Regions from separate parts of the Shewanella sp. 10N.286.52.B9 genome, predicted to be linked through region 1. Evidence: predicted binding sites of a transcription regulator. Region 1 holds the regulator's gene; each other region holds the start of a gene.
The links. The regulator NrdR, encoded in region 1, represses ribonucleotide reductase genes. The targets are predictions, from matches to a motif close to AAACACNANATNTNGTGTTT.
Positions count from the first base shown of each region.

Region 2: the regulator NrdR is predicted to act here: its motif matches at 6,287-6,306, upstream of nrdD (anaerobic ribonucleoside-triphosphate reductase).
Region 3: the regulator NrdR is predicted to act here: its motif matches at 3,512-3,531, upstream of nrdA (class 1a ribonucleoside-diphosphate reductase subunit alpha).

Region 1 is NZ_MCTY01000212.1:26,377-34,360, forward strand. Features, by position in the region: gene nusB (transcription antitermination factor NusB) at 1-11, opposite strand, end outside; gene ribE (6,7-dimethyl-8-ribityllumazine synthase) at 26-505, opposite strand; gene ribBA (bifunctional 3,4-dihydroxy-2-butanone-4-phosphate synthase/GTP cyclohydrolase II) at 627-1,730, opposite strand; gene BCU91_RS17610 (riboflavin synthase) at 1,815-2,471, opposite strand; gene ribD (bifunctional diaminohydroxyphosphoribosylaminopyrimidine deaminase/5-amino-6-(5-phosphoribosylamino)uracil reductase RibD) at 2,535-3,689, opposite strand; gene nrdR (transcriptional regulator NrdR) at 3,831-4,280, opposite strand; gene glyA (serine hydroxymethyltransferase) at 4,437-5,693, opposite strand; gene ettA (energy-dependent translational throttle protein EttA) at 6,256-7,923, shown strand.
Region 2 is NZ_MCTY01000217.1:63,220-71,203, forward strand. Features, by position in the region: gene BCU91_RS18545 (peptidoglycan DD-metalloendopeptidase family protein) at 387-1,661, shown strand; gene BCU91_RS18550 (HNH endonuclease signature motif containing protein) at 1,722-2,156, opposite strand; gene BCU91_RS18555 (M48 family metallopeptidase) at 2,198-2,881, opposite strand; gene BCU91_RS18560 (DUF3010 family protein) at 2,983-3,420, opposite strand; gene BCU91_RS18565 (DEAD/DEAH box helicase) at 3,500-4,867, opposite strand; gene rssA (patatin-like phospholipase RssA) at 4,986-5,960, shown strand; gene nrdD (anaerobic ribonucleoside-triphosphate reductase) at 6,367-7,984, shown strand, end outside.
Region 3 is NZ_MCTY01000164.1:16,954-24,937, forward strand. Features, by position in the region: gene nrdB (class Ia ribonucleoside-diphosphate reductase subunit beta) at 1-963, opposite strand, end outside; gene nrdA (class 1a ribonucleoside-diphosphate reductase subunit alpha) at 1,019-3,307, opposite strand; gene BCU91_RS09450 (HAD-IA family hydrolase) at 3,771-4,439, opposite strand; gene ubiG (bifunctional 2-polyprenyl-6-hydroxyphenol methylase/3-demethylubiquinol 3-O-methyltransferase UbiG) at 4,590-5,315, opposite strand; gene gyrA (DNA gyrase subunit A) at 5,672-7,984, shown strand, end outside.

The DNA.
Region 1 (7,984 bases):
GAAGGCTTCATTACTTTTCCTACTACTATACTAACTGTTGTTCTAATTCTTGCAGAACGTTAACCATTTCTAGTAAACCAAGTGCAGCTTCAGTGCCCTTGTTACCAGCTTTAGTACCAGAGCGTTCAATTGCTTGCTCGATGGTATCAGTGGTTAAAACGCCAAATGAAACTGGGATATCATACTCTAAAGCGACTTGAGCAAGACCCTTGTTACATTCACCAGCAACTAAATCAAAATGCGGAGTACCACCACGAATTACTGCACCAAGTGCAACAATACCGTCAAACTTTCCACTAGCTGCAATTCGACGTGCAGCAAGTGGTAATTCAACAGCGCCAGGAACACGAACAACAGTAATGTTGTCGTCATTTACCTGACCTAAACGTTTTAGTGTGTCTAATGCGCCATCAAGCAGACTCTCAACAAGAAAACTATTGAAACGCGATACTACGATCGCCACTTTGGCATTTTTTGCTTCGATATTACCTTCAACTACGATCATTATCTTACCTAAATTAGCTAAAGCACCCGGCTCTGGGCAAAAGTGGCGGTATAATACCACAGCCAAATGCCCTGAGTCCTGTGCAATTATTGATAAATGTTAACTTCACTAAGTTAGTGAATTATTCTGCAATATAATCAGTTACTTCTAAACCGAACCCTGACAGAGAGTGATAACGCTTGGGTGAACTTAATAAACGCATTTTGCTCACACCTAAATTTGAAAGAATTTGCGAGCCAACACCGACTTGGCGCGAGGTTCCTTGCCATTTAGCAGCTGTAGGCGCTTGACCGTTATCTTCCGCTTCAAAGGCTTTGACCTTGGCGAGCATGTCACTTGAATGCTCGTGATTCGCCAACAGTACTAATACACCACCATCTGATGCAATACGCTCCATGGCGTTTTCAAGTGGCCAGCTACGTTTTTGATCGCGTTCAGAGTGGAATAAGTCATTAAAGGTATTTTGTAAATGTACCCGTACTAGGCAGTTTTCTTCAACGTCACCTTTCAATAAGGCATAGTGTAGCTGATTATCGATGGTGTCTCTGAAAGTCACCATATTGAACTCACCAAAACGCGTTGGCAATTTACATTCAGCTTCACGCACAACCGTGGTTTCTTTGGTGTTGCGGTATTCAATTAAATCGGCAATGGTGCCCATTTTAATACCGTGCTTTTCACTAAAGATTTCAAGATCTGGACAACGGGCCATAGTGCCATCATCATTAAGAATTTCAACTATCACGCCAGATGGCTCGCAGCCTGCAAGACGGGCTAAATCACAACCCGCTTCTGTGTGACCGGCGCGAATTAACACCCCGCCATCTTGTGCCATAAGTGGAAAAATATGACCAGGCTGAACTAAATCTGATGCTTTAGCATCTTTAGCAACAGCCGCTTGAACGGTTACAGCGCGATCATGGGCTGAAATGCCCGTTGTGACCCCCGTTGCCGCTTCAATGGAAACGGTAAAATTTGTTGAGAACTGAGCATTATTGTTGGTAACCATTAACGGCAAGTTCAGTTGCTGGCAACGCTCTTTAGTCATGGTTTGGCAAATCAGTCCACGGCCAAAGGTCGCCATAAAATTAATGGCCTCTGGCGTCACCTTATCGGCCGCCATGATAAGATCACCTTCGTTCTCTCTGTCTTCATCGTCCATCAAGATAACCATCTTACCTTGACGAATGTCTTCGATGATCTCTTCTATACTATGTAATGCCATTGCTAAGACCTTTATATTGTTTTGTCTATATCAGCGATATAGAGTAAATATGCTCCGGTAATAATATTTACCAGTAATAATCAGTTATCGCATAAATCCAGCACTTGCCAACAATTCCATTGTGACACCACTTTCAGTGGCTGGCTTTTGTTCTACTTTCATTAAGCGTTCAAGATAACGTGCAATAAGGTCAACTTCGATGTTGACGCTATGACCCGCTTGTAAAGCTAATAAGGTGGTTTCAGCTGCAGTGTGAGGCACTATGGTTAATCTGAATCTGTGCTGATCAACTTCATTTACCGTTAAGCTAACGCCATCAATGGTGATCGAACCTTTATGAGCAATATAACGAGATAACTCAGCGGGAGCTGCCAGCCAAAACTCAATGGCTTGGCCACGCACAAGGCGCTGCTCCACTGTGGCAATACCATCCACATGACCGCTAACCATATGACCGCCTAATCGGGTCGTTGGGGTCACCGCTTTTTCAAGGTTTACTTTTTGACCGACGTTATATTTAGCAAATCCGGTTAAGGCAACGGTTTCAGCAGAAATATCTGCAACATAACCATCTGCTAAACATTGTACTACGGTTAAACACACCCCATTAGTGGCAATACTGTCACCCAGTTTTACATCGGTTAAGTCGAGCTTGCCACTGGCTACAGTCAAACGAATATCATCGCCTTTACGCTCAACTTTTCTTAATGTACCTAGTGCTTCAATAATCCCAGTAAACATATTTACTCACTTGTTATCTTTTGGGCCACGCTTAGCATCGACCGATAGACAAAATTGCATTAGTTAATTCGCTGGCGAATTAAGCTTTAAAATCAGTCGTTGGTCTGTACCAATTCTGCGACAATCCGTTAATTGTACATCAGGAATCTGATCCATAGTTTGATAGTCGTCTAATTGCATCAAATTGCGTCCATGACTGCCTAATATTTTCATTGCTTGGTACAAATAAAGTGTATCAGCTAATTTACTTTGAATAACACTACCAGCAACGCTGGCACCAGCCTCGACTAATACTGAGTTACAATGCTGGCCTAAGTGTGTAAATAAAGCATGCAAATCAACTCGTCCATCGTTATTAGCCACTATTGTGATAAAGCTAACATGGGACTTAAAATCTTGTTTTACTTCTGCTGGATAGTCGACACAAGACACCAGCAAAATCGGCGTTTCAATAGTAAACATTTTATAGTCGGCAGTCAGCCTTGCTTTACTATCAAGCACCACTCTTAAAGGCTGTTGAAGGTCAGACTCAGCAAGGCTGTTTTGTACACTAGCCAATTGCTCGTAGCGCACATTCAAAGAGGGGTCGTCAGCTAACACAGTTTCAACGCCAGTCACTAGCGCGCAATGACGGGCGCGCAGCTTTTGCACATCGGCTCTGGCTTCGGGGCCGGTTATCCACTTTGATACCCCATTCGATAGCGCGGTTTTACCATCCAAACTGGCTGCCAGCTTAATGGTGATTTCAGGTAATCCCGTAGTCATGCGTTTCATAAAGCCGATATTAAGTTGGCTTGCCGCAGCTGTTAGCAAACCCACATCAACTTTAATACCTGCCGCTTCAAGCATGCTAACGCCATTACCCGCCACTTGCGGATTCGCATCCATTTGCGCAATCACCACTCGCTTCACTTTGGCTGCAATTAATGCCTTAGCACATGGCGGGGTTTTGCCATAATGACTGCAGGGTTCAAGGGTGACATAGGCTGTAGCTTGAGGGAGTAGCTGTTGTAATTGTCGATTTTCGACATCTTTTAAGGCGTGAATTTCGGCGTGGGGGCCACCCGCTTTAATATGGTAACCTTGACCAATGATCTCGCCATTGGCGACAATCACACAACCCACATTAGGATTTGGACGTGTGGTATAACGGCCTTTTTCAGCTAATGAAATAGCAAGGCTCATCATTTCAATATCACATTTTGACCACTGAGACATAAAGACCTTCTAGAAACTAAAAAGCAGTCATTAAAATTCAGAACTGCTAAATAAGGTTAATCATTGGCAAGAATACAAAGTGCCAATACCAACAAATGTAAGACTGCAATTAATTAAAGACGGCAATAAAAATAAGCTAGATTATTTTTGCAGCTTGGCGATGGCTTCACCGAATTGGGAAACATCTTCAAAGGCGCGATAAACTGAAGCAAAACGGATATAGGCAACTTTATCTAGGATCATCAATTGATCCATCATCAAATTACCAATCATGGCCGAATCAATTTCACGCTCACCTGTTGCTCTAAGAGTGGACTTAATCTTACTTAACGCTTGCTCAATTTGATCGATTGAAACTGGGCGTTTTTCAACAGCCCGAAGCATGCCGCCACGCAGCTTATCTTCATCAAATGGTTGGCGAGTGCCATCTTGCTTGATCACCCGCGGCATGACTAATTCGGCGCCTTCAAAAGTGGTGAAGCGTTCATGACACTCAGTACATTCCCGGCGACGGCGCACTTGATGGCCTTCAGCCACGAGTCTTGAATCAATAACTTTCGTATCTGTCGCGCTACAAAATGGGCAATGCATATCCGCTCCTGAAATAAAAAACAAAATGGCCGTAAGCACTGAGTACTTACGACCATTGAAGTTTATCCTATTTACTTTACAAGGTTAACCTTATCGAAAAGATTATCCGCGTTAGTTAAATAGATCATTGTTTATGTTAATCAATCTCGGTTGACATTAACCGTAAACTGGGAACTTAGCGCATAATTCAAGCACTTGGTTTTTAACGCGCTCAATAGTAGCTTCGTTAGTGATGTCATCTAACACATCACACATCCAGTTAGTTAACTCTACCGATTCAGTTTCAGTGAAACCGCGGCGGGTAATAGCAGGAGAGCCAATACGTAAACCAGATGTCACAAACGGTGAACGTGGATCATTTGGTACTGAGTTTTTGTTAACTGTGATATTTGCATGACCTAGCGCAGCATCTGCGTCTTTACCAGTGATATCCTTGTTGATTAAATCAAGTAAGAATAAGTGGTTATCGGTGCCACCAGAAACGACATTGTAGCCACGCTCAATGAAGGTTTTCGCCATCACTTTCGCATTAGCAACCACTTGCTCTTGATAAGTGGTAAATTCAGGGTCTAATGCTTCTTTAAATGCTACCGCTTTGGCTGCAATAACGTGCATTAATGGGCCACCTTGGCCACCTGGGAATACTGCAGAGTTTAGTTTTTTATAGATAGCTTCATCGTTAATGGCAGATAAAATCAAACCACCACGAGGGCCCGCTAGGGTTTTATGGGTAGTGGTTGTCACAACGTGTGCATGAGGTAGCGGATTCGGATAGATACCTGCAGCGACAAGACCGGCAACGTGCGCCATATCGACAAATAAGTAAGCACCTACTTTATCAGCGATTTCGCGGAATTTGCCCCAATCTATGATCCCAGAGTAAGCAGAAAAACCAGCAATGATCATTTTGGGTTTATGCTCAACGGCTAAACGCTCAACTTCTGCGTAGTCAATTTTACCTGTTACTTCATCAATGCCGTACTGTACCGCATTGTATAACTTGCCTGAAAAGCTAACGTGAGAACCATGAGTTAAGTGACCGCCGTGAGCAAGGCTCATACCTAAAACAGTATCACCGCCTTCTAAAAGCGCCATGAAAACTGCTGAGTTTGCTTGAGAACCAGAGTGAGGCTGAACGTTTGCGTATGTCGCGCCAAATAATTCTTTAGCACGAGAAATAGCTAATTCTTCAGCAATATCCACATGTTCACAACCACCGTAGTAACGCTTACCTGGGTAACCTTCAGCATACTTATTTGTTAGCTGTGAGCCTTGCGCTTCAAGTACACGAGGGCTGGTATAGTTTTCTGATGCGATTAATTCAATGTGCTCTTCTTGGCGACGAGTCTCATCTTCAATTGCTGCAAATAGTTGTGGATCATAATCTGCGATATTCATAGCTTTTTTCAGCATTACTCACTCCAGCTGTTAATTCTTATAGTAGGGTTGCGCGGTATGATACAGCGCAATTGATCACAATCCCAGCATTTGAAACATGAAATTAGTTGCAATTCCTCATGAACTGCACTTGTGTTAGTTGTATTTTCTTGTATGGAGTTGCTCGGCAATTGTATTTCATAGAAAAATCCAAATTAACGCTTAGTTTCATAACCTTGTGACAATTTTAAGAAAACTCTTTTCTAAAAAATGAATCAACAAAAATAACAACGCGAACAGTGAAAATAGTCACGAATATCACTTTTTAACCCGCAAAATGCGGATTCAATGAAATAATCTTGAGTTAACAACAAATTAATTAGACTGTCACGGCTCAATAAGCACTCCGCTTAATATTTCACAAAATCATCTTTATTAGCTGACAGAAACCCTGCTTAGTGACCACTACAGCAACATAAGTCTCCTTCAAAAAAACCGTAAACAGCTAACGGCAAAAAGATCGGTTTTAAGTTGTTGCTCGATTCGAGTAGAATTAGTGCTATTCCTAGTTCGATCCCCCAGTCAAAGAGATATAAAAATGGCTCAGTTTGTATACAGCATGCTTAGAGTGGGCAAAATTGTTCCACCTAAAAAACAAATCCTTAAAGATATTTCCCTTAGTTTTTTCCCTGGCGCCAAGATTGGTGTACTGGGTTTAAACGGCTCAGGTAAATCAACGCTACTTCGTATCATGGCCGGTTTAGATACCGAAATCGAAGGTGAAGCTCGCCCGATGCAAGATTTAAAAATCGGCTACCTACCGCAAGAACCAAAGCTGGATGAATCGCAAACCGTACGTGAAGCGATCGAAGAAGCAGTCAGTGAAGCTAAAAATGCACTAACCCGTCTTGATGAAGTGTATGCACTTTACGCAGAACCTGATGCTGACTTTGATGCGCTTGCAAAAGAGCAAGGTCAACTTGAAGCCATTATTCAATCTCAAGATGCCCATAACCTTGATATGGTATTAGAGCGCGCCGCTAATGCACTGCGCTTGCCGGATTGGGATGAAAAAATCGCAGTGCTTTCTGGTGGTGAACGTCGCCGTGTGGCCATTTGTCGTTTGTTACTTGAAAAACCTGACATGTTGCTCCTTGATGAACCTACCAACCACTTGGATGCTGAATCAGTAGCTTGGCTTGAGCGCTTCTTACAAGATTACACTGGCACCGTTGTAGCGATTACCCATGATAGATATTTCTTGGATAATGCCGCAGGTTGGATTTTAGAGCTAGACCGCGGTGAAGGTATACCGTGGGAAGGCAACTATTCATCATGGCTTGAGCAAAAAGATGCCCGCCTGCAACAAGAGTCTGCCACTGAAAGCGCCCGCCAAAAAACCATTCAAAAAGAATTAGAATGGGTACGTCAAGGTGCTAAAGGTCGTCAATCTAAAGGCAAAGCCCGTATGGCTCGCTTTGAAGAATTGAACACCAATGACTACCAAAAGCGTAATGAAACCAATGAGTTATTTATTCCACCTGGGCCACGTTTAGGTGATAAGGTTATTGAAGTAAATAACCTGACCAAATCATATGGTGACCGAGTATTGATTGATGACTTAACTTTCGCTGTTCCAAAAGGCGCGATTGTCGGTATCATCGGCGCCAACGGTGCAGGTAAATCGACACTATTCAAGATGATTTCAGGTGCAGAGCAACCGGATAGCGGCAGCATTGAAGTCGGCGAATCAGTGCAAATAGCCTCTGTTGAACAGTTCCGAGATTCAATGAATGATAAGAACACAGTTTGGCAAGAGATTTCAGACGGTCAAGATATCATGCGTATCAACAATACTGAGATCCCGAGTCGTGCATACGTAGGCCGCTTTAATTTCCGCGGCGGAGATCAACAAAAAATCATTGGCACTTTATCAGGCGGTGAGCGTAACCGTGTCCATCTTGCTAAATTATTGCAAGCTGGCGGCAACGTATTATTACTCGATGAACCAACCAATGACTTGGATGTTGAAACGCTGCGAGCACTAGAGGAAGCTTTATTAGAGTTCCCAGGTTGTGCCATGGTTATTTCCCATGACCGTTGGTTCCTAGACAGAATCGCTACCCATATTCTTGATTACCGTGATGAAGGCCAAGTGAACTTCTATGAAGGTAACTACAGTGAATATACCACTTGGCTGAAAGAAAACTTAGGTGCAGAAGCCATTGAGCCGCACCGCTTGAAATACAAACGTATTGCAAAATAACAATCGCGTCACTGCCGATATCTATCAATGGTGATGCAAGTTAATAAATGCTCCTTATGAC
Region 2 (7,984 bases), on a different contig from region 1:
GAGGTTAATGCAGCCGCATTAGCCTCATTATTTGCTTTGGGGTAGGGTTATTTTTAGGTCAATAAATTCTAATGATAAATCAACCATGCTGAGTAAAAAGCTGCCATTGTTGCAGCGCTTTTAGGTTAATTAAGCGAGTTATAGATGTAAATTAAAAACATCATGACTGATAACAGTCTTTTCCCATCTCAGTTACTTTCAATTGCCTAGTTCAAAGTTATGCAGGCGTGGTGAGTTTTTATATTTGTATTTGCAGTCTTTTTTGATATAACTCCCCCTTGGTATATAGTACTTAAGCACTCATTAAACTAGTGCTTAAGTATACATTCTTTTATACGTATATTAATACGTGCAGTAGGGCGGACACGAGATTGCTTTCAGCTCAAATGGATAAGCTACAAACGCTGGTTGGTAAAGCGCAAAACTTACCCACATTACATCGAAAATTATTGCTAGCAAGCGTGTTTATTGTCGCGGCGGCATTACTGTGGCCAACCCCGCAAGAATTTGCCTCACAGCGGATCCCTGTTGCCCTTGATATCGAAGCCTTGATCCCACAGGTAGCCAATCATACTCCGGTTGAAATTAGTGAGCCGGTTGCGCCGACATTTGAACGTATTATTGAGCAAGGTGACACCTTAAGTCAGTTATTTGAAATAGCTGGTATTGGTCAACAGACCATGTACAAAGTGCTTGAAGCTGATTTAAATGTACTGGCATTAGATACATTATCGCCGGGTAATCGTATTCGATTTTGGCAAGACGAACAGCAAAAACTAACCAAACTAGAGTTGTATTTTAATCCAGCTTACCAAGTGGTATTTAGCCGTTTTGACGATGGCAGTTACGAGGTTAATGAGGTCAATATAGAAGGCATTTGGCAAAACCGCATTATTAGTGGGGATATCAATGGCTCATTTTATTTATCGGCCCAGCGCTCAGGTTTAACTGCAGCGCAAATACAAACCATAGAAACGCTACTTTCAAGCAAGCTAAATTTCTCCCGTGATTTGCGTGCAGGTGATCAATTTTCAGTATTAATGAATGATCAATTTATTGAAGGCGTATCCACCGGAGCCAGTAAATTAGAAGCAGTGCGTATTGAAACCAGAGGTAGAAATATTAGCGCTTTTCAAAATGTGGATGGTAATTTTTATGATGACAAAGGCCAAGGTCTAGCCAGTGCCTTTCAGCGAATACCGCTGGAAAGGCAGTATCGCTTATCTTCACATTTCAATCCGACCCGTAAGCACCCTGTTACTGGTAGAACCTCGCCACATAACGGTACTGACTTTGCCACTCCTACTGGCACCAGAGTGGTAGCGCCGGGGGATGGTGTGGTGTCAATGGTCACTAATCATCGCTTTGCAGGCAAGTATATTGTGATTGAACACGACAATAATGTTAGAACCCGCTATTTGCATATGTCGAAGTTCTTGGTCAGAAAAGGCCAGCGGGTTAAACGCGGGCAGGTGATTGGCTTATCAGGCAGCACAGGTCGGGTGACGGGACCACATTTACATTATGAGTTTCATGTTAATGGTCGCCCAGTTAACCCAATGAAGGTGAGTATCATTGAAGCCTCGGTATTGCCTAAAAAGCAAATGAACGCCTTTAAGCAACTGGTGAAAACCAAACAAATGATGATGGATTTAGGTTAACCCATTTAATCTTTTTATCGTTAAATTAAAACCACTTTTAATTCGTTTGAAAGTGGTTTTTTATTTGCGCCATTTGGTTTCTGAGTGATTTGATTTACCAAGGTTACATTGATCGCATAACACTTGTAGGTTATCGATATCGAGCGCAAGTTCAGGATATTTGGAGCGAGGTTTGATGTGGTCAACGTGCATGACTGCGCCATGTTGTGGGCTAGTGCCGCAGCACTGACAAACTGAGCCGTACTTTTCAAAAGCGTTTAGACGCAGGCTTAACCATTTTTGAGATGAATAAAAAGATACCGATTTGGGTTCTTCAAATGGGATTAACTCCCAATCATTAAATTCGCATGGCGCCAGATCGGGTCCCATCAAACCCACCGAAAACCCTTTAAGTTGATTATCCTTAAGCCAATTACGAATGGCTTTCATGGCTGCTTTTTCGGTTTTGTATTTTCGAGTGCGACGATTGTCGCCCCTAAAGCTTGCTACATACATTAATACCCTCCTAAGAAAATAGGTTTATGAATATCTTAAGCTTAATAAGGGGCTTTTCCTAGCTCAATACAGGTCAGTAATAAGCGTAAGTCGAATTCCAGCTGGTGGTAATCGCTGGTCATATATTCGCACAGTTGATAAAAAGCTTTGTTGTGATCTTTTTCTTTAAGGTGGGCTAATTCGTGCACCACCACCATTCTCAGTAATGGCTCAGGCACATGGCGTAGTCGTGATGAAATTCGAATTTCATTCTTAGCTTTGACCTTACTGCCTTGTACGCGATTGGCGTAGGTATGTAGGCCTAAGGCTTGATGACTGAGGGTGATTTTGTCGTCAAAAACCACTTTAGAAAGCGGCGCAGACTGTTTTAAGAATTGCTGTTTAAACACCATGGTGTAGTCATAAAGCGCTTTATCAGTGCGTATATCGTGCACACTTGGGTAACGCTTTAATAGCACGGCAGCTAAGCTGTCATTGGCAATATAGCCTTTTACCTGTTCGATGGTTTGGGCTGAATAACCGGCAATGTATTTAAGCTGGGCTGTTTGCTGTTTTTTGGCCTTTACCTCATCACTGGTTACCAGGCTTGCTAGGGCTTGCTTAGCCGCCAGTTTAGTCGCTGTAGCTTGATTAACCGCTTTTACCGTCATTTGCGGCGGCGCACTTGGTCTGACTTTTTTTGATGTAACAGGAGTGGAAAATGAGGCGGATTTTCTTGAATTCATAGGGATATTTATTGCTTACTTTAAGCTTATCAGTAAGCTGCTTTTACCCACAAACAGGCCATAAAGCAGCTTACTCACAAGAAAATCTAATTCAAACTGAGTTAGATTTTGCCATACATGTGGCGGTTTTGCTGAGCGTATGCGGCTTCAAAAGCAGGTAATTGCACACGTTTAAGCTCAAGGGTATCAAGATCGGCTTGTGGCGGATTACGCTTTAGCTCTTCTTTGATAGTCACTGGGCTAATAATCGCTACTGGTAATTCAGTAATTTGAATTGCTGCTTCAAGTTTAAAGCTAGTAGCAGAGCCGGAGAACTTGCCTTTTTGTTCACGTTCAATAATCACGATTTCATCAACTTTGTAATCTTCCATTAATTTATGGAAAGCAAAATGAAATTCACGAATTGATTCTGTTTCAACAGATTTTGAAATGCTGAACGAGATTTGACGACATTCCGGTACGTTGAATGACTCTTTCTCATAATTTAATAAGCTGATGATGGCTTCGCCACCTTTTAATTCTACACCACAAATCTTCATGTTATACCTTACTTAGAGCGAGTTTATTTGGCATGTTGTTGAGCTGTGCTCAAATATGTTCATGCTGTCAAAATTACGGTTATTCTTCGTCACTGACAATTGAATCATCAGTTTCGATAATTTTTGCTGGTTTTGCTTTACGGCGCATTGGTGCGTCACCAATATCAATACCGGTGGCAAAGCGCTTGTCGCGTTTAGGCGCCACTTTTGGCTTCTTGCTAGCGACACGCTTGGCATTACCTGTATTGGCATCAGCTGATTTTGCATTGGCGCTTGATGCCTTAGGATTGTCTCTTAAGCCTTTAAATTTAGCTTCAAGGCCTGCGATAGTTGAGAAGTCAAAGTTCTTACGTAAGAACACCTGTACTTTCTTAAAGCTATCCCAGTCTTTCGGGCCTACTAATGAAATAGCATCGCCTTTAGCGCCTGCGCGGCCAGTACGGCCAATACGGTGAACATATTCTTCGGCAAACTTTGGCATGTCAAAGTTAATTACTAATGACACATTTAATAAGTCTAACCCGCGAGAAGCAACATCTGTGGTGACTAAAATCTTTTGTTGGCCACGGCTGAATTTGTCCATAATTTGATTACGTGCTGACTGACTTAAGTCACCACTGAGCGCAGCGGTTTCTAGCCCTTCAGCAGACAATAGTTTGGCGAGTCTGTCAGTGTCTGAGCGAGTTGCAGTAAAAATGATCACTTGCTTGTGTTGCTCATGTTTTAAAATATGCTGCAGCAGGGCTTGTTTGTGATCAAGGTGGTCAACTAAAAAGATGCGCTGAACAATATCTTTATGCTCTGCATGCGATGCGCCAATAGCCACATGGCTAGGGGTCTTTAATAATGTTGCGGCGATATCATTGATGTCATCGTGATCTAATGTCGCTGAAAACATCAAGGTTTGTCTGCGCTTATGATCTGCAGCGTCATTAATGGCTTTAAGTTGTGGCGCAAAACCAAGATCTAACATGCGATCGGCTTCATCAAGTACCAGTAACTCTAAGCCATTTAGGTATAAGTGGCGCTGTTGAAGATGATCGGCAATACGCCCAGGTGTTGCCACAATAAAGTGTGGGTCACGAGATAGCGATTTTGCTTGATCGTTAAAGTTCTCGCCACCTAAAATACTAATGGCTTTATATTGGGTATTGGCAACCAGTAAACGTAATTGACCATAGACTTGCTGAGCAAGTTCACGGGTTGGCAATAAAATCAGAACGCGAGGGTCTTTTTTAGAGAGGGCCCTAGTCGATATTACCCGCTGCAAAGCAGGTAATAAAAACGCCAGGGTTTTACCTGAACCGGTTTTAGATGATGCCATTAAATCTTTACCCGCTAGGGCAATTGGCAGGGCTTGCTGCTGAATTTCTGTTGGCTCAGAAATGCCCATATGCTTTAGACTGTCTAGTAAGCGTTTATCTAAAGAAAAATCGGTAAATAACAAAGGTAAATCCCCTAAAAAATGATAGCCAGATATTATAACGTGTAAGCGACTTGATAGCCAACAGCTTAAGCGTAAGATAAGCTACTTAGGTGTGCAAAAATGGTTAAGGGTTTGGTAAATGTCTAAGGCTTCAAAAGAAAATAAATCATCACTTCGTGTTGGGATCGCCCTCGGTAGTGGCGCGGCTAAGGGCTGGGCTCATATTGGGGTGATAAAAGAGCTGGCCGCCATGGGGATCCACCCTGAAAAGATTGCTGGCTGCTCTGTTGGGGCTCTGGTGGGCGCAGCTTATGCTAATGATCATTTAGAAGAGTTACATGAGTGGGTGAGTGGGTTTTCTAGTTGGGATGTTTTAGGCTTAATGGATTTAAGCTGGCGCAAAGGTGGCTTAATCAGTGGTGAAAAAGTATTTGATGTTTTAGCTGGTCGAATAGGCGATCTAAAAATAGAGCAATTGCAAAAGCCGTTTGCGGCAGTGGCGACCGATTTATATTCTGGCCAAGAAATTTGGTTCAAAGAAGGCGATTTACGTCATGCGGTAAGAGCCTCGTGTTCAATGCCGGGCTTTTTACCCCCAGTACAATTGCATGATCGCTGGTTAGTGGATGGCGCAGTGGTAAACCCTGTGCCAGTGTCAATGTGCCGCACCATGGACGTTGATGTAGTGATGGCAGTGGACTTAAATGGTCACCGCCGTAATAGTATGCATATGTTGCCTCAACAAATGACCAGCTGTGCGCCCACTGAAATTGAAAAGCAATTAGTGGCCAAAGAGCCAGAGTCGGCGTTTATGGATCTGCTAGGTAAAGGTAAAGAGTATATAAATAGTTTTTCAGAAAAGTTTTCCACAAGCACGAAATCTCACCCTGGGATGATTGCGGTGATGTCGCAATCAATGGATATTTTAGAGCAGCGCCATAAACGCGCCAGATTAATGGGCGATCCACCGGATGTGTGTTTAGTGCCACAGCTTGCTGATATCGGTACCATGGAGTTTCATCGTGCTGATGAAGCGATAGAAGCAGGCCGTCAATCTGTGCGCCAATCTGCGCATTTAATTTATGCAGCCCTTGGTATTAGCCCAAATGATTAACGCCAATTAAAGCGCTTTGCTTTAATCATACTGATTTTTAACGGTTGAAATGACCTGTTTAAGCATCAATATACCAGTATAAATCTGTGGTAACTATTTGTATAAATCTGCGATAACTATTCGTATAAGCCTGCAATTACCAGTTTAAATCTGTAATAAATAGCAGTCTATTTATAGGCGTTTCAGCACTCAGTAGCTGCTTTTTATAACCTGGTCAAGTTCAACTTTTCTAAATAGTGTTGAGCTTGGCAGTAATTTTTTTCATTTTGTTCCCCTTCATCAAAACATGATCTAGATCATGGATTTTTAGTGCCTATTATTGCCTAATGCACCATATATTGTGTTTGTTGATAATTATGTGTGGATATATAGTGTTTATATCCTGTGCATAAAAGGAGTAAAAGTAATGCCTGTAGTAATTAAAAGGGACGGTTGTCGTACTCTATTTGATGAGTCGCGGATCAAGGATGCCATTGTTGCAGCAATGGAAACTGCTACAGGTAGTGCTGATGAAGACTATGCTTCAACAGTCGCTTGTGTGATTAGAGATCAAGTTGCTAACGATGAAGAAGTTGAGATCCATCATTTACAAGCTTTAGTTGAAAACTTATTAATGGAAGGTCCTCATAAAGAGGTTGCGCGTCATTATATTGAGTATCGTCACGACCGTGATATTTGCCGTGAAGCCAAAAGTAAATTGAACTGCGAAATTCGTGGTTTGGTTGAACAAAGCGACGCGTCGATTTTAAATGAAAATGCCAATAAAGACGCTAAAGTTATTCCAACTCAACGGGATTTACTTGCTGGCATCGTGGCCAAACATTATGCCAAGTCGCATCTATTGCCAAAAGATATTGTTGCTGCACATGAGTCAGGTCAACTGCATTATCACGACTTAGACTATGCACCATTCTTCCCAATGTTTAACTGCATGCTAATTGATTTAGCAGGCATGTTAACCCATGGCTTTAAAATGGGTAATGCTGAAATTGATACCCCTAAATCAATTTCAACTGCGACTGCAGTAACTGCGCAAATTATTGCCCAAGTGGCTAGCCATATCTATGGCGGCACCACCATTAACCGCATTGATGAAGTATTAGCTGAGTTCGTTCAAAAGAGCTATCAAAAGCAGTTGGTTATCGGTAAAGAGTGGGGCGTAGCAGATGTTGAAGCCTTTGCCATGGCGCAAACTGAAAAAGAATGTTACGACGCATTCCAGTCTTTAGAATATGAAGTAAATACCCTTCATACCGCCAATGGCCAAACGCCATTTGTGACCTTTGGTTTTGGCTTAGGCTCGTGCTGGGAAGCGCGTTTAATTCAAAAGTCGATTCTTAAAGTACGTATGGCAGGTCTAGGTAAAAACCGTAAAACAGCGGTATTCCCAAAACTGGTTTTTGCTATTCGTGATGGCCTAAATCATAAAGCTGCTGATGCTAACTACGATGTGAAGAAGTTAGCATTAGAGTGTGCCACCATGCGCATGTATCCAGATATTCTTAATTATGAACAAGTTGAACGCGTTACTGGTTCATTTAAAACGCCAATGGGTTGTCGTTCATTCTTAGGAACTTATGAAGAAAATGGTGAGTTAATTCATGAAGGGCGTAACAACTTAGGTGTTGTCAGCTTAAACTTACCTAGAATCGCCATTGAAGCCAAGGGCGACGAAACCGCTTTCTTTGCCTTATTAGAACAGAGAATGACACTCGCTCGTAAAGCACTCGATACCCGTATTGCCCGCTTAGTGGGTGTAAAAGCGCGTGTTGCACCAATCCTATATATGGAAGGTGCTTGTGGTGTTCGTTTAAATGCAGATGATGATGTGTCTGAAATCTTTAAAAATGGCCGCGCGTCAATCTCATTAGGCTACATTGGCTTACATGAAACCATTAATGCACTTTATGGTACTAATGAGCACGTGTTTGATAGCGAGCTGTTACGCACTAAAGCCATTGAAATTATCTCAGTGATGAAGCGCGCGACTGAAGCGTGGAAACAAGAAACAGGTTATGGCTTTA
Region 3 (7,984 bases), on a different contig from region 1:
ATTAACCGCTTTCATGCGCTGGTTAGTAATATATTCAACGTACTGACATAAAATCTGTTCATTTAAGCCAATCATTGAACCGTCTTTAAATAAGTACTGTGCCCACTGCTTTTCTTGTTCTGCAGCTTTATAAAAGATGTCATAGGCTTCTTGCTCACATTCAGCCGCAATTTCACCCATTTCAGGATCGTCTTTTCCACCTTGCATAATATTTAAAATATGCTGAGTACTATTAAGGTGTAATGCTTCATCACGGGCAATCAAACGAATAATTTTTGCATTGCCTTCCATTAAGTTACGTTCAGCAAAAGCAAATGAACATGCAAAGCTAACATAAAAACGAATTGCTTCTAATGCGTTGACTGACATCATGCATAAATACAATGATTTTTTAAGAATACGGCTATTAACGGTAATTTCTTTACCGTTGATGAGGTGCGTGCCTTGTCCGTGTAGATTCATCACTTGGGTTAATTCAATCAAGTCATCATAATATTGAGCGATATCACCGGCCCGTTTTAAGATTTCTTGGTTGACGACGATGTCATCAAAAACTACTGAAGGATCATTAACAATATTACGAATAATATGGGTATATGAACGAGAGTGAATAGTTTCAGAGAAAGACCAAGTTTCAATCCAAGTTTCAAGCTCAGGTAACGACACTAATGGCAATAATGCTACGTTTGGTGAGCGGCCTTGAATTGAATCAAGTAAGGTTTGGTATTTGAGGTTTGAGATAAAAATATGCTTTTCATGCTCAGGTAAACTTTGATAGTCGATTTTATCTTTACTTACATCTACTTCTTCCGGACGCCAGAAAAAGGATAATTGTTTTTCAATTAATTTTTCGAACACTTCATATTTTTGTTGATCGTAACGTGCAACGTTAACGGGTTGTCCCATGAACATAGGTTCATACATTGGGTTGTTCGGAGTTTGACAGAAAGTAGAGTAAGCCATTTTTATATCCCAAAAAAGCGGGGAAAACTCCCCGCGTTGATATGCTAATTAGTGATTAAATCTTACAAGCGCCGCTTGCACAACCATCGTCTTCTTTTTCAACGACTGTGATGTCATCAAACTGATCCGATGCACCATCACGGGTGTTGTGATAGTAAAGGGTCTTAACCCCAAGCTTATAAGCGGTGAGCAAATCTTTCAGTAAGGTTTGCATAGGCACTTTTTGATTATCAAATCGTGTCGGGTCGTAATTGGTATTTGATGAGATTGCTTGGTCCACAAACTTCTGCATCAAACCGACTAACTGTAAGTAACCCTCATTATTTGGCATATTCCAAAGTAATTCATACTTATCTTTAAGTTCATCAAAGTCAGGTACAACTTGCTTTAATTGACCATCTTTACTGGCTTTAACACTGATCAGGCCACGTGGTGGTTCAATGCCATTGGTTGCATTAGAAATTTGCGATGATGTTTCAGACGGCATTAATGCCGAAAGAGTGGAGTTACGCAGGCCGTGCTGTTTAATATCGGCACGTAAACCTTCCCAATCCATGTGTAATGGCTCGTCACAAATTTTATCCAAGTCACGTTTATAGGTATCAATGGGTAAAATACCTTGAGCGTACGTTGTTTCATTGAACAAAGGACATGCGCCTTGCTCTTTTGCTAAATTGTTTGATGCTTTCAATAAGTAAAATTGAATTGCTTCAAAGGTTTTATGGGTCAAGTTATTACCTGAGCCATCAGAATATTTCATGCCATTCTTAGCAAGGTAATTAGCGAAGTTAATCACACCTATGCCTAGAGTACGACGATTCATAGAACCAAGTTGCGCTGAAATGATTGGGTAATCTTGATAATCAAGCAAGTTATCTAATGCACGTACTGCTAAGTCAGCTAATGGTTCTAGCTCTGATAAATCTTTGATAGCACCAAGGTTTAATGCTGATAATGTACAAAGGGCAATCTCACCATTTGGATCATCAATATTCTTCAACGGTTTAGTTGGCAAGGCGATTTCTAAACAAAGGTTTGATTGCTTAATTGGCGCAACTTGCGGATCAAATGGGCTGTGAGTATTGCTGTGATCAACATTTTGAATGTAGATTCGGCCTGTTGATGCACGCTCTTGCATCATCAATGAAAATAATTCAACTGCTTTAATCTCTTTACGACGAATGCTTAAGTCAGCTTCATACTGAAGGTATAGACGTTCAAATTCGTCTTGATCAGCGAAGAAAGCGTCGTATAAACCTGGCACATCAGATGGGCTGAATAGGCTGATGTTTTGACCTTTGATTAAACGTTGGTACATCAATTTGTTTAGCTGTACACCGTAATCAAGATGGCGAACACGGTTGTCTTCAACACCACGGTTATTTTTAAGTACCAGTAACGATTCAACTTCTAAATGCCATAACGGGTAGAATAGGGTAGCTGCACCACCACGTACGCCGCCTTGAGAGCACGATTTAACCGCTGTTTGAAAGTATTTGTAAAATGGTAAGCAACCGGTATGGAATGCTTCACCACCGCGAATAGGGCTACCTAATGCACGGATACGACCGGCATTGATCCCAATACCTGCGCGTTGACTAACGTATTTTACAATTGAAGATGCGGTCGCATTGATAGAGTCAAGGCTGTCGTCACATTCAATTAATACACATGAGCTAAATTGACGTGTCGGAGTACGTACACCTGCCATAATTGGGGTTGGTAAAGAAATCTTAAATGTTGAAGCCGCGTCATAAAAACGTTTGATGTAATCTAAACGGGTGTCTTTTGGGTAACGCGCAAATAAACAAGCTGCCACTAAAATATACAGGAACTGAGCACTTTCATAAATTTCGTTAGTGACCCGGTTTTGAACTAGGTATTTGCCTTCAAGCTGTTTAACTGCAGCATAAGAAAAGTTCATATCGCGCCAGTGGTCAATATAACCATCTAAAATGGTTAATTCTTCTGACGTGTAATCTTCTAAAATATGCTTATCGTATTTGCCAAGTTCAACCAAGCGAGTGACTTGATCAACTAACTTCGGTGGCTCAAATTGGCCAAAAGCTTTTTTACGTAAATGAAAAACAGCAAGTCTTGCAGCGAGGAATTGATAATCAGGCGCTTCTGGTGAGATTAAGTCTGCTGCTGCTTTAATAATGGTTTCGTGGATTGCTTCAGTTGGAATACCGTCAAAGAATTGTAGATGAGAACGTAATTCAACTTCTGAGACTGAAACGTTTTTCAATCCTTTAGCTGCCCACTCGATAACGCGATGAATTTTGTCTAAATCGATTGTTTCGCGTTCGCCACTGCGTTTTGTGACTGTCATATTGCTGTTCATTAAAAAAGCCTTGATTGTAAAATAGTTTGCGTGATTTAAATTTTGGATCTTTTTTAATCGTCTCGTTTACGATCGCCATTAAATCACAATACGGTCCCTTGTAAGTTGATCATCCATAAGCACTAACAACGTAATATATCCAAGAAATACGAGTGTTATTTGAAGACCCAAAGCAGAAAAAGCCTTGTGTCTTGTTCTGATGTCACACACAAGATATGGTGTTTAATTAAAACTTACATACAAGATAGTGAGGTTTGGGGCGATTTGCAAGCAGCAATTTAGTGAATAAGTTGTGGATATCTTATGTATAGTGGCCAATGTTAGTGAAGGCTAACCTGCTAGGTCAAAATACACGATATTTTGTTGGTTAAGATTAATATTTAGCCGAAAAAAAACGTGAGCTCGATCGCTACAATATTCGGCGATCGATTGTTTTGTTAACAAAATTATTTGCTATTTATATTTAAGATTTGTTAAGGAAAGCCTGATGTAAGTCGGCAACCTTGCTGAACTGAAAATCACTCGGCCATTCATTGGGTTTATCTTGCTCTGACAAATAACCCCATAATGCGATAGCGCCTTTCATCCCAGCATTACGGGCGGCAATTAAATCCCTTTCAGCATCACCTATATATAGGATGTCCTGTGGCAGGCAATTAATTTGCTGGGCAGCAAGTAACATTGGCGCGGTATGTGGTTTGGAGTGCTGGGTGGAGTCACCACTGATAATCGCAGTGAGTTTGTGCTCGATGTTTAAGGCCTTAACCAATGGCCGAGTAAAACGGGCTTGTTTATTAGTAACAACACCATAAGGGATGTCACGTTGCTCTAATAACAACAGAAAATCATCAAAACCGCTAAATAATGATGCTTTTTCACCATTGACCCGTTGGTAATGCACTAACAAAGCTTGCTGAACTTCGATTTGTAACTCATGGGAAAGCTCAGGTATACCGGCTTTTACAAGCGCCAAACTACCATGGGAGGCAGCATAGCGTAAGTTATCAATACTTTTACTAGCGATACCGCGCTCTTGCAAACTTAAATTTAATGCATGGACAAGATCTGGGGCTGTATCAGCTAATGTACCGTCTAAATCAAAGAGTACACCTTTAATCTTGTTCATAGTTATCCTAAGCGTGCTGAAGTTATTAGCGATTACTTAATCCGATTATGAATTAAGTGAAGGATTAAAGTAGTAATGTCACTGATTCACTGCAGTATTACTACTTTAATATTGTTCTACTATTTATGGCTGGCTATTAAAGATGACGATGTGATACTAATCAGCTTTTTGGGTGGCGATCATATAATTAACGTCAACTTTATTCGTGTACTTATATACACCCGTTAAAGGATTAAAGCTTATCCCAAGAGCATCACGGCAATGAAGCTCTGTTTGGTCAACCAAATTGATTAACTCAGACGGTTTAATGAACTTACTGTGGTCATGCGTGCCAACTGGCAGCATCTTTAAAACATATTCAGCGCCAACAATTGCTTGAATATATGACATCAGGTTACGGTTAATGGTTGAAAAGAACACATAACCGTTAGGTTTAATCATATCGCAGCATGCTTTAATCACTGATAATGGGTCAGGGACGTGCTCTAACATCTCCATGCATGTGACCACATCATAATAGCCTTGATGTTGCTGTGCATGTTCTTCTGCGGTCATGGTTTGATATTGGATATCGATGCCAGTTTCTAATGCATGCAGTTTAGCCACTTCAATTTGCGCTTCACCCATGTCTAAACCTGTTACATTGGCACCAATTTTAGCCATGCTTTCTGACAAAATACCACCACCACAACCGATATCTAATACTTGCTTACCAAAAATACCACCACTGGTTTGATCGATATAATTAAGGCGTAATGGGTTAAGTTGATGCAAAGGCTTGAAACTGCCATTAGGATCCCACCAAGACTGGGCCATTTGGGCAAATTTTTCTATTTCTTGATGATCTACATTTTGCGGCGTGGTTTGTTCTTGGTTAGACATGTCGAGAACCCATTAATTATTAGTATTTATTGCAGGTATTATAACCATTGGATTGAATAAACATAGTGAGATGAAGCAAGATTTCACTTTGGTTGACGGAATATTGCTCAATGTCTGCCCATAAAAACGACATCAGTATTTTATGGGGCAATTTATCAAAATGAAATACGCAAATAATGTAATAGAGATAGTTGAATTTAAAGATTTTTTGACAGCTTTTGTCCTCGCGTTAATATTTCCTTGTTCTAGGGTCTAGCCTCTTTAAATATCTGTGTTAGAATGCCAAATCACGTTTTTGAGCTACACAATAAAATGGAATAATTATTGTGCGCTAATTTTAGGGGAACGAGCAGTTTATGACTGATCTGGCATCATCAATTTCGCCAATTAACATCGAAGACGAACTAAAGAATTCATATTTAGATTATGCAATGAGTGTAATCGTAGGTCGTGCATTACCTGACGTTCGTGATGGGTTAAAACCTGTTCACCGTCGTGTGTTATTTGCCATGAACGAGTTGAAAAACGACTTCAATAAGCCTTATAAAAAATCAGCTCGTGTTGTTGGTGACGTAATTGGTAAATATCACCCACATGGTGACACGGCCGTGTACGATACGATTGTTCGTATGGCACAACCATTCTCAATGCGTTACACGCTCGTTGACGGCCAAGGTAACTTTGGTTCTGTTGATGGCGATTCAGCAGCGGCGATGCGTTATACCGAAATTCGTATGCGTAAGTTGGCACATTCTTTATTAGCTGACTTAGAAAAAGAAACCGTAGATTTTGTACCTAACTATGATGGTACTGAATTTATCCCAGCGGTTTTACCTACTCGTGTACCAACATTATTAATTAATGGTTCGTCTGGTATTGCGGTTGGTATGGCAACAAATATCCCGCCACATAACATTTCAGAAGTGATTAAAGGCTGTTTAGCATTAATTGAAGAACCTGAGTTATCTATTGAGCAATTAATGGATTACATCCCAGGTCCTGATTTCCCGACAGCAGCCAGCATTAATGGTCGTAAAGGGATCATTGACGCGTATAAGACCGGTCGTGGCCGTGCGATTATGCGCTCAAAAGCTGAAATTGAAGACAATAATGGCCGTGAGCGTATTATTGTTACTGAAATCCCATATCAGGTTAACAAAGCCCGCTTGATCGAAAAGATTGCTGAGCTTGTTAAAGATAAAAAGATTGAAGGTATTACTGGTCTACGTGATGAATCTGATAAAGACGGTATGCGCATCGTTATCGAGATCAAACGTGGCGAAGTCGGTGAAGTTGTTTTAAACAACTTATATGCGCAAACTCAAATGCAATGTTCTTTTGGTATTAACATGGTGGCATTGACCAATGGTCAGCCTAAACTGTTTAACCTGAAAGAAATGCTAGAGTGCTTCATTCTTCACCGTCGTGAAGTGGTGACGCGCCGTACTGTATTTGAATTACGTAAAGCCCGTGAACGTGCTCATATTCTTGAAGCATTGGCTATTGCATTAGCTAACATCGATCCAATCATTGCACTAATTAAAGAATCGCCAACCCCTGCGGAAGCGAAAGTAAAATTAGTGGCACAAGGTTGGGATCTTGGTAACGTTCAAGGCATGCTTGAAAAAGCCGGTGATGATGCTGCTCGACCTGAATGGTTAGAGCCAGAGTATGGTATCCGTGAAGGCAAGTACTTCCTGACTGAGCAACAAGCACAAGCTATTCTTGAGCTACGTTTACATCGCCTAACAGGTTTAGAGCACGAGAAGATTCTTTCAGAATACGAAGAGTTACTTGAGTTCATTGCAAGCTTATTATTCATTCTTCGTAGTCCTGAGCGCTTGATGGAAGTGATCAAAGAAGAATTAGAAGAAATGCTTGAGCAATACGGCGACCCACGTCGTACTGTTATTAACCAAAACGAAGTTGATATGAGTCTAGAAGACTTAATCAATGAAGAAGATGTAGTCGTAACACTTTCTCATATGGGTTACGCCAAGTACCAACCGTTAACTGACTATCAAGCTCAGCGCCGCGGTGGTAAAGGTAAAGCTGCTACTAAAGTAAAAGATGAAGATTTCGTCGAAAAACTATTAGTTGCCAATACCCATGATACGATTTTATGTTTCTCTGATTTTGGTAAAATGTATTGGTTGAAAGTTTATCAACTACCACTGGCAAGCCGTACCGCTCGTGGTCGCCCAATCATTAACTTATTACCATTGTCAGATGGTGAGCGTATTACTGCAATTCTACCTGTTCGTGAATATGCAGATGACAAATATATTGTTATGGCTACCGCTCACGGCACCGTGAAGAAAACCGCATTAACGGCTTACAGTAACCCACGTGCGAACGGTATTATTGCCGTTAACCTTAAAGACGACGATCAACTAATTGGTGTTGATATTACTGACGGTAGCAACGACATCATGTTGTTCTCAAACGAAGGTAAAGTGGTTCGCTTTAACGAAAAAGTACGTGATTCAGAAACCGGTGAAGTGAAGAAAGATCCTGAAACTGGTGAAGACATGATTGCGATTCGTCCAATGGGCCGTACAGCAACAGGTGTTCGTGGTATCAAACTTGAAGATGGTCAGAAAGTTGTTTCGATGATCATTCCGAAAGTAGAAGGTGATATTCTAACTGTCACTGAAAACGGTTATGGT